DNA from 3 places in the Bradyrhizobium genosp. A genome. Region 2 is predicted to be linked to each of the others. Evidence: predicted binding sites of a transcription regulator. Region 2 holds the regulator's gene; each other region holds the start of a gene.
The links. Region 2 encodes PhoB, which activates phosphate uptake and scavenging genes when phosphate is short. Its sites were predicted from a motif close to TGTCATNNANCTGTCAT; they were not measured.
Positions count from the first base shown of each region.

Region 1: ugpB (sn-glycerol-3-phosphate ABC transporter substrate-binding protein UgpB) is a predicted target of PhoB. The motif match lies at 1,813-1,829, and genes of this name have one in related genera.
Region 3: ACP2YP_RS14755 (Orn/Lys/Arg decarboxylase N-terminal domain-containing protein) is a predicted target of PhoB. The motif match lies at 1,423-1,439, and genes of this name have one in related genera.

Region 1 covers NZ_CP188196.1:106,781-110,051, reverse strand. The annotation lists gene ugpA (sn-glycerol-3-phosphate ABC transporter permease UgpA) at 1-378, opposite strand, end outside; gene ugpB (sn-glycerol-3-phosphate ABC transporter substrate-binding protein UgpB) at 433-1,749, opposite strand; gene ACP2YP_RS00470 (CaiB/BaiF CoA transferase family protein) at 1,979-3,181, opposite strand.
Region 2 covers NZ_CP188196.1:8,125,126-8,128,396, forward strand. The annotation lists gene ACP2YP_RS38110 (GcrA family cell cycle regulator) at 306-818, shown strand; gene phoB (phosphate regulon transcriptional regulator PhoB) at 1,054-1,761, opposite strand; gene phoU (phosphate signaling complex protein PhoU) at 1,799-2,515, opposite strand; gene pstB (phosphate ABC transporter ATP-binding protein PstB) at 2,527-3,271, opposite strand, start outside.
Region 3 covers NZ_CP188196.1:3,204,421-3,207,691, forward strand. The annotation lists gene ACP2YP_RS14755 (Orn/Lys/Arg decarboxylase N-terminal domain-containing protein) at 1-1,379, opposite strand, end outside; gene ACP2YP_RS14760 (GYD domain-containing protein) at 1,552-1,887, opposite strand; partial or broken gene ACP2YP_RS14765 (Lrp/AsnC family transcriptional regulator) at 2,190-2,267, opposite strand; gene ACP2YP_RS14770 (cupin domain-containing protein) at 2,274-3,271, opposite strand, start outside.

The DNA of each region.
Region 1 (3,271 bases), 370 kb from region 2:
GATCCAGAGCACGCCGACGACGGGCGGCGCCACGGCATAGGGCCAGATCAGCAGCGTGCGGTAGAGCATCGAGCCGCGCAGCGGCTTGTCGGCCATCACGGCGAGCAGCAGCGCGAAGGACAGCGACGACACCGCGATCGCGAACGAGAAGAAGAAGGTCCGGACGATCGCTTCGAAATAAGCGGGGTCCCTGAACAGCTCAATGTAGTTGTCGAACCAGACGAAGTTCGACGAAAGACCGAAGGCGTCCTGCAGCAGGAAGGACTGGATCACCGCCTGCAAGGCCGGCCAATAGAAGAAAATCAGGACGATCGCGAGTTGCGGGGCAACCAGCGCGTAGGGCAACAGCTTTGATTGGAAAATGGCTTGCTTTTGCATGATGGGGGTGACGCCGGCAGGCCGCTCATCGTGCGGCCTGCCGGCGCCTTCGCCTTACTTTACGGCGGTCTTTTCGAACTGGCGCAGCATCGTGTTGCCGCGCTCGACAGCCGCATCCAGCGCCTGCTTGGCTGTCTTCTTGCCGGCCAGCGCCTGCTCGATTTCTTCCGACCAGACATCACGCAGCTGAACCATGTTGCCGAGGCGCAGACCGCGGGAGTTCTCGGTCGGCTCCTTGTTGGTCAGCTCGAGCAGCGGGGTCTCGAGATAGGGCTGATCCTTGTAGAAGCCCTCGGCCTTGGCCTTGTCATAGGCGGCCTTGGTGATCGGCAGATAGCCCGAGGCCTTGTGGATGTAGACCTGACGATCGGTGTCAGAGAGGAAGGTCAGGAATTTTGCAACGCCCTTGTAGTCGTCGGCCGACTTGCCGCCCATCACCCAGAGCGAGGCGCCGCCGATGATCGAGTTCTGCGGCGCGCCTTTGGCATCCGGATAATAGGGCATCGGCACGGCGGTGAAGTTGAACTTGGCCTGCGCCTTGACGTTGCCGAAGAAGGCCGACGAGGTCAGGTAGATCGGGCATTCGCCCGAGGTGAAGCGGCCTTCGCCGGTGTTGGTGCGGCCGGCGTAGTCGTAGGTCTTGTCCTTCTGGAGCTCGACCAGGTTTTCGAGATGCTTGACCTGCAGCGGGCCGTTGAACTCCAGCACGGTGTCGAAGCCGTCGAGGCCGTTGGCCTTGCTGGCGAGCGGCACGTTGTGCCAGGCGGAGAGCTGCTCGAGATTGACCCAGGTGATCCACGAGCCGGAGAAGCCGCAGGTGGCGTGGCCGTTGGCGTGGAGCTTCTTGGCAGCTTCGAAGGTCTCAGGCCAGGTCTTGGGGATCTCGACATTTGCCTTCTTCAGCTCGTCGAGGTTCACCCACATCACGGTCGACGACGAGTTGAAGGGGAAGGACAGCATCTCGCCCTTCGAGGTCGAATAGTAGCCGGTGATCGCGGGAAGGTAGATCTTGGGATCGAATTTCTCGCCGGCCTCGGCCATCAGCTTGTAGACGGGCTTCACGGCGCCGGTCGCGGCCATCATGGTCGCGGTGCCGACTTCGAACACCTGCATGATGTGCGGGGCGTTGCCGGCGCGGAAGGCCGCGATGCCAGCGTTCATCGTGTCGGCATAGTTGCCCTTGTAGGTCGGGATGACCTTGTAGTCGCTCTGCGACGCATTGAAGTCGTTGGCGAGCTTGACGATGACGTCGTTGTTGGCGCCGGTCATCGCGTGCCACCACTGGATTTCAGTCGCAGCCAGCGCCGGCGAAGCCGTCATGCCAACCGTGACCGCAAAAGCGGCAGCCGCCCCAAAATGTCGAAGAGCCATCAAGTAAACCTCCCTTGGCCGTCCCTTGGCCGTCAAAAAGATCGCTTGCGCTAGCAGCGCCATATGACGTTCACATGACTGTGTAAGCGGCCGAAGCGAAGGCAGCAAGCGCTGCCAAAAGGGAAGTCGTCAAATGGGCGAACGCGCGCTCGGGCAGCCTCCTCCGTTCGCGGTGCACATGCGTGCCCGCGCCGCAGTGCGGCATTTGCTTGGGTGAGGCGGCAGGGTCCTAGCGCTTGCGCTCGGTCCCACAGACCACGCCGTTGGCGACCATCGCGTCGATCTCCGCCTTTGAGTAGCCGAATTCACCCAACACCTCCTGGGAGTGTTGGCTGAACTTCGGCGGCAGGCGGCGCAGGCTCGGCTTGCTGCGATCGAGCCGGATCGGCGAGGCCACGCCCTTGTACCAGTCCTTCTCGATGACATCGCCGCGCGCGATCGTGTGCGGGTTGGTCAATGCCTGGTCGATCTTCTGCACCGGGCCCGCGGGCAGGCCCGCAGCCAACAGGCGATTGCACAACGGCTCGGCCTCGTGCTGGCTGAACACCGCGGCAAGCTCGGCGCGCAGCGCGTCGCGATTGGCGATGCGGTCCTTGTTGCGGGCAAAGCGCGGATCGGTGCCGAGCTCGGGCTTGCCGATCTCGTTGGCGAGCTTGCGGAAGGTGCCGTCATTGCCGACGCCGATGAAGATGTTGTCGGTCTTGGTCGGGAAGATCGCGTAGGGCACGAGGTTGGGATGCTCGTTTCCGGTGAGGCCCGGCGGCTTGCCATGCATGAAATAATTCGCGGTGTGCGGATGCATGATGGCGAGGCCGGTTTCGTACAGCGTCGTCTCCAGGAACTGGCCTTTGCCCGAACGTTGCCGCTCGGACAGCGCCATCAGGATGCCGATCGCTGCGTAAAGACCGGTGGTGATGTCGACCAGCGGCACGCCGATCCGCATCGGCCCGCTCTCGGGCGAGCCGGTCGCCGCGATCATGCCGGTCATCGCCTGGATAATCGCGTCATAACCGGGATTGCCGCCGCGCGGGCCGTCGGCGCCGAAGCCGCAGATCCGGCAATGCACCAGGCGCGGATATTTCTGGCTGAGCACATCGTTGCCGATGCCCCATTTCTCCAGCGTGCCCGGCTTGAAATTCTCGATCAGGACGTCGGCCGTCTCCAGCATCTTGAGCAGCACGACGCGGCCGCCCTCGGAAGCGAGGTCGAGGCCGATCGAGCGCTTGTTGCGGTTGATGCCGACGAAATAGGCCGCGTCGTCCTCGTGGAAGGGAGGACCCCAGTCGCGCACCTCGTCGCCTGCCGGCGGCTCGACCTTGATGACGTCGGCGCCATGGTCGGCGAGAATCTGGGTGCAGTAGGGACCGCCGAGCACGCGCGTGAGATCGATGACGCGCAGTCCGCTCATTGCGCCGGTTGCGGCTTCAGTCATTTCCTTCGCTTCCCCTGTGTCGATATTTGACCACAGGCCTAGCGAGGTTCGTCCAAGCCAGCAATGGCTTGTCGCGTAGAGGGTCATGCA
Region 2 (3,271 bases):
CCCACGAAATGCTGATTCCGTAGTCTTGCGGTGCCAGATTTGCGGGGTTTTGGCCACGGAACATGTGGAAGCGAGTCGGCGGACTCTTGCGCGTGAGTCACGCCATATTGTAGCGTTTGGCTTGTCAGATACGACATCTCGTGCAGCGGTTCTGATCCTCTAAGTCCTCATGTACCGGCGTAAACGTTCGGGCGTCTCATTGCGCCCGGCGAGCCTTAAGGGATTCTGACGGCACGGGTTTTTCGAGGCTTAGGCATTCGTCGTGCGGCCCCAGGATGGCAGGCGCCGGCGAAGGAAAGGGTGCAATGACGGTTTTGACCTGGTCGGATGATCGCGTCGAGCAACTGAAAAAGCTCTGGGAGGCCGGACTTTCGGCCAGCCAGATCGCGGCAGAGCTCGGTAATGTCACCCGCAATGCCGTGATCGGCAAGGTGCACAGGCTTGGCCTCTCCGGCCGCGCCAAGAGTCCGTCTTCGGCAGCTCCGCGGCCGCGCAAGGCGCGCCCAGCGCAGCACATGATGCGGGTGAGCAGGCCTATGGCACGCGGCAATACCGCGCTGGCGCAGGCCTTCGAGGTCGAGGTCGAGGCCGAGCCGGTCACCTACGACAACGTGGTGCCGATGAGCCAGCGGCTGTCGCTGCTCGAATTGAACGAGGCGACCTGCCACTGGCCGGTCGGCGATCCCTCGAGCCCGGATTTCTTCTTCTGCGGCGGCAAGGCGCTCTCCGGGCTGCCCTATTGCGCCCAGCACTCGCGGGTGGCGTATCAGCCGGCAGCGGATCGCCGGCGTGCGCCGGCGAAGCCGAGCCCGCGCTGAGGTTCAGCGCGCGACGAGTCAACAAAGTTTGGTGTCGTCCCGGCCTAGTGCGCAATTGCGCACGGGGGCCGGGACCCATTCTCCGAGAACGCAATTTCTGCGCTAAGGGGTCACTCCAAGTCCCGCCCACCACGTCCACCTGTGGCTATGGGTCCCGGCCCCCCGCGCGCAATTGCGCAACTAGGCCGGGACGACATTGGAGTCTGTGGCCGCAGCTCAAATCAAACTGCCAGCCCTACGTCTGCTCGGCCTTTGCAAAGCGATCATCGAGCGCATACCCCGCGCCGCGGACGGTGCGGATCGGGTCCTGCTCGCGACCGAGATTGAGCAGCTTGCGCAGGCGACCGATATGCACGTCGACGGTGCGCTCGTCGATATAGATGTCGCGGCCCCAGACGCTATCGAGCAGCTGCTCGCGCGAGAACACGCGGCCGGGGTGCTCCAGGAAGAACTCCAGCAGGCGATATTCTGTCGGGCCGAGATCGATCGGCCGGCCGGAGCGCGCCACGCGGCGCTTTTCGCGGTCGAGCTCGATGTCGCCGAAAGCCAACACGGTAGCGAGCCGCTCGGGGCTTGCGCGCCGGAGCAGACCTTTCACGCGCGCCAGGAGCTCAGGCACCGAGAACGGCTTGACGATGTAATCGTCGGCGCCAGTCGCAAGGCCCCGCACCCGCTCGCTCTCCTCGCCGCGCGCGGTGAGCATGATGATCGGCAGCTGCTTGGTGTCGGACCGCGCACGAAGCCGCCGGCACAGCTCGATGCCTGATAGTCCCGGCAGCATCCAGTCGAGCACGATCAGATCGGGGATGTGCTCCTTGAGGCGGGTGTCGGCGTCGTCGCCGCGCATCACCGTCTCGACGTCATAGCCGTCGCCTTCGAGGTTGTAGCGAAGCAGCTCGGTCAGAGCTTCCTCGTCTTCAACCACCATAATGCGTGCGCCCATGGTGTCGTGGCTCCTTGCGTGTTCAGGTATCGTGAAATCAGGTGTTCGGGACCGGCGCGGCGAACGTCGTCATGTCGCCCTTCGGTCGCTTGTCGGTGATGGCCTGGCCTTCGATCATGTAGAACACGGTCTCGGCAATGTTGGTGGCGTGGTCGCCGATCCGCTCGATGTTCTTGGCGCAGAACATCAGATGGATGCAGAACGAGATGTTGCGCGGATCCTCCATCATATAGGTGAGGAGCTCGCGGAACAGCGAGGTGCAGATGGCGTCGACTTCCTCGTCGCCCTTCCACACCGCCATCGCCGCCGGCAGGTCATGCGCCGCATAGGCGTCCAGCACCGACTTGACCTGCTGCTGCACGAGGTCGGTCATGTGCTCGAGGCCGCGGAACAGTTTCAGCGGATGGAAATCCGTCTCCAGCGCCGCGACGCGCTTGCCCATGTTCTTGGCGAGGTCGCCGATGCGCTCGAGATCGGTCGCGACCCGCATGGCGCCGACGATTTCGCGCAAGTCCACCGCCATCGGCTGGCGGCGGGCGATGGTGAGCACGGCGTGCTCCTCAATCTTCTTCTGGAGGGCGTCGATGTCGGCGTCGGTGGCGACGACGCGCTGGCCGAGCGCGACGTCGCGGCGGATCAGCGCGTCGACGGAATCGACGATCATGCGCTCGGCGAGGCCGCCCATTTCCGCCACCGACCGGGTGAGCTCCTGGAGGTCGGTGTCGAAGGCCTTTGCGGTATGTTCAGAACCCATATCCAGTCTCCTCAGCCGAACCGGCCGGTAATGTAATCCTGCGTGCGTCGGTCGGTCGGCGACGTGAAGATCTTGCTGGTGTCGTCGAACTCGATCAGCTCGCCGAGATACATGAAGGCGGTCTTGTCGGAGACGCGGGCCGCCTGCTGCATGTTGTGGGTCACGATCGCGATCGTGTAGTTCTCGGACAGCTCCTGGATCAGCTCCTCGACCTTCGCAGTCGAGATCGGATCGAGCGCCGAGCAGGGCTCGTCGAACAGGATCACCTCGGGCCGCACCGCGACGGTGCGGGCGATGCAGAGGCGCTGCTGCTGGCCGCCGGAAAGCGACAGGCCGGAAGCGTTGAGCTTGTCCTTGACCTCGTTCCACAGCGCGCCGCCGCGCAGCGCCTTCTCGACGCGGTCGTCCATCTCCGACTTCGAGATCTTCTCATAGAGACGGATGCCGAAGGCGATATTCTCGTAGATCGTCATCGGGAACGGCGTCGGCTTCTGGAACACCATGCCGACGCGGGCGCGCAGCAAATTGAGGTCGAGCTTGGGGTCGAGGATGTTGGTCTGGTCGAGCATCAGCTGACCGGTGACGCGCTGACCCGGATAGAGGTCGTACATCCGGTTGAAGATGCGCAGCAGGGTCGACTTGCCGCAGCCCGACGGGCCGATGAACGCCGTGACGCGGTTGGCGCCGAGCACCAGATTGATGTTCTTCAGCGCGTGGTGCTCGCCGTAATAGAAGTTGAGGTTGCGCACCGTCACC
Region 3 (3,271 bases), 3.5 Mb from region 2:
TCCCACAGCACTTCGCCCGATCGCCCCTTCATCATCTGTGCGCCGACATCGAGCGAGGCGAACAGCGGATAAAATGGCGAGGTCGATGCGTGCTGCATGAAGCTTTCGTTGAAGCGGCGATGCTCGACGCGGCGCTTCTGGCCGCGGATGTGGCGGTCCTTGATGTGAATTTGCGACGCCTGTGAAAAGCTCGCGAGCTGCTTGTGGGTCGACTGCGTCGCGATGATGCCCGGCGCCTCCGGCGGAAGGTTGGCGAGCCCCATCGCGAAACGGCCGGCATAGAGCGGGTGGAATTTCATGAATCCGGCCCAGGCTTCGTCGAACAGGATGTATTCGCAGAGATGGCCGATGCGCTTCAGGATCATTTCGGCGTTGTGGATGGTGCCGTCATACGTGCACTGCTCGACCACGGCGACGCGGAACGGCCGCTCCTTGCGCCAGGCGTCCTTGTCCGTGACCAGCGGATGATTGCGGATCGTCTCGCGCAGGGCTTTCTCGTCGAGCATGTCCCAGCGCATCGGGCCGATCAGGCCCCAGGCGTTGCGGATGGTCGGGACATAGACCGGGATGCCGCCGCTGATCATCAGCGCGCCGTGATGGGCGGCCTTGTGATTGTTGCGGTCGAACAGCACGAGGTCGCCGTCGGTGACGAGCGCGCCGAGCGCGACCTTGTTCGAGGTCGAGGTGCCGTTGAGCACGAAATAGGTTTTTTCCGCGCCGAAGATTTGCGCCGCTTCTTTCTGTGCCCTCAGTGCCGGGCCCTCGTGGGTGAGGAGGTCGCCGAGATCGAGCACGGAATTATCGAGATCGTCGCGGAACACGGATTCGCCGAGATGCTCGACGAAGACCCGGCCGATCGGGCTGCGATTGTAGAACACGCCGCCATTGTGACCCGGGCAGGTCCAGAGCTGGTTGCCTTCCTCGGCATAGTCGACCAGCGCGCCGAAGAACGGCGTCTTCAGCGTCTCGGCATATTGCTTGAGCCGGCTGATCAAATTCTTGGCGATAAAGGTCGGCGTTTCCTCGGAGAGGAAGACGTAGCCGTCGATGAAGTCGAGCACCTCGACCGGAAGGTCCTCGAAGCGCTTGCGCCGGATCAGGAGGATGATCGGAAAGTCGAGGCCGCGGCGCCGCATCAGATTGATCAGCGCCGAGGTCTTGCCCTCAAGTCCCTTCTTGCCCCAGTCCACCACCATGCAGCCGATCGCGGCGTCGGTCTGCACCGCGATTTCGGCGTCCTCCAGCTTGCGGGCCCGGACCACCTCGAAGCCGGAGCGCTGGATCTCCTCGATGATCTGGTTGAAGCGGACGCCTTCGAGGTCGTCGGTGTCGAATACAGGTGCGGCGAACAGGAAGTTGAAGCGCTTGAAATAGTCCATGGCGTGTCCCGAATTGCGAGACGGACAGGTCTCTGCACATTCGATGACAGTTCTATGACAGGGGGGCCGATGGCAGACAGCGTTGCGAGGGGGAACCGGCTGCAGCCGCCACGGGCGCCTGCCGCCGCTCCCGGCGATGGAGCGGCGGCACGCATCTGGAACGGTTCAGATCTCAGCTGCCTGGCGGGCTGTAGGAGGCGCGCAGCTTGGCCGCGTTCTGCCGCACCTGCTTGATCTCGTCCTGTGTGAACAGCCGAGTGAGTTTTACGTTCTGCAGGGTGCCGGCGGTGACGGTCAGACCGGAGATGGCCGGAGCCGAACCCGGATCAGGCACGTCAAAGATCACCAGAACGCCCGGGCCGTCGGCCGCAACACTGTACATCGAGATCAGCTTTCCACCGGCCGCCTCGATGAGTTTTCTCGCCGCCTCCTGGCGATTGGTCGTAGGGTTCTCCAAAATGGCGTTGAGAGCGTGTGGCGTATATTGTCCCGTGAGGCAGAAATGCATGAGATGTCCTCCTTCCGAGATGATGGCAGCAAATGTTCGGGCCGTGCCGAGCCACTCGTCACAGCCGCAGTCTCTGGAATGATGAAAGTTGCGATGCCCGCCGTAGGCATACTGGCCGCCAATGATTGCCGGGATTTCGGCACATCCCGGTAGCGGCTCTGGAGCACGATACATCGGCCACCAAGGGCCCGAAAGAGAATTCGAATTGCCGTATCCGTACGAGGTACCTCGATCGTCGTAGCAACATTCCATTCGACGGAAAGGGACGAGCCTGGAAGCAGAGGCAGTTGCCAATTGCCGTTTCGCCTTGCGAACACCACGGTCGGCACTGCGCGGTTGACGATCTCGCGCAGTGCGAAGCCCGATTGCACACGCGCGACGAGCGATCAGCCCGCCGCGGCGACGATCATGCGCTTCCGCCCGAAATTCGCCACCGCTGCGTCTGAGACACCGAAATTATTGGCGAGCAGGTGCCGCGGCGCCTTCGCCAGCCAGTTGCCGAGGCTGCTTTCGTGGTAGGTGCCGCTGTCGAGCGCGCCGATCACTTCGGCATCCTCCTGGCCGATGTTCTGAATGGAGTGTCCGCAATTGGCGGGGATGTAGGCGCATTCTCCGGCCGAGAGTTCCGCGACCGCAACCCGCTTGTCGAACGCGAACAGCGTCACGCGCGTACGTCCCTTCAGCACATAGTGCCACTCATTGGCGTCGGTGTGCCAATGCGGCTCGTGCATCGCGCCGGATTTGAGCTTGAGGACGATCCCGGTCATGGTGCTCGAGACCGGAAACTCCTTGGCGGAGGCGACGTAAAGCTGTCCGCCCGCCGTGCTCACGCGCGGCTTTTGCGACATCAGTGCGAAACGGTGGGTGCGGTCGCGGTCCAGCGCACGGGCGACTTTTGCCTGCGGACCGTCGAGCGCCAGCACCTCGCCTTGCATGATGTAGGTCTCGGCCTTCGGGTCCGGGCTGAACGTCTCGGTGGAAACGCCGAGCGCCTGCGACAGGGTCGGCGCGTCATAGCGGCTCATCCAGTCGCTGATGCCGAACGTGCCGTGCTCGGAGTAGAGGCCGTCATCGAAGGCGAGGATGGCATGACAAGGGGCGGGCCCCAGCGTCTGGATGGCGTGGCTGTGGCCTTTCGGGAAGAACCAGAGATCACCGGGAGCGAGATTGACCACTTCGAGCTGGCCCTCGGGATCGACCACCGTCACCTGGCAATGGCCGTCGACGACGTAGGCCCACTCGGCCGAATTGTGCCAGTGCATTTCCCGGGCACCGCCTGCGTTGACGAAGAGATGCGCGCCGGCAATTCCGGTCGCCAGCGGAAGGGTGCGGGCCGTGACCTCGCGCGCCCAGCCGCCGGATGTGGCTTTGATCGGTCCCTTGT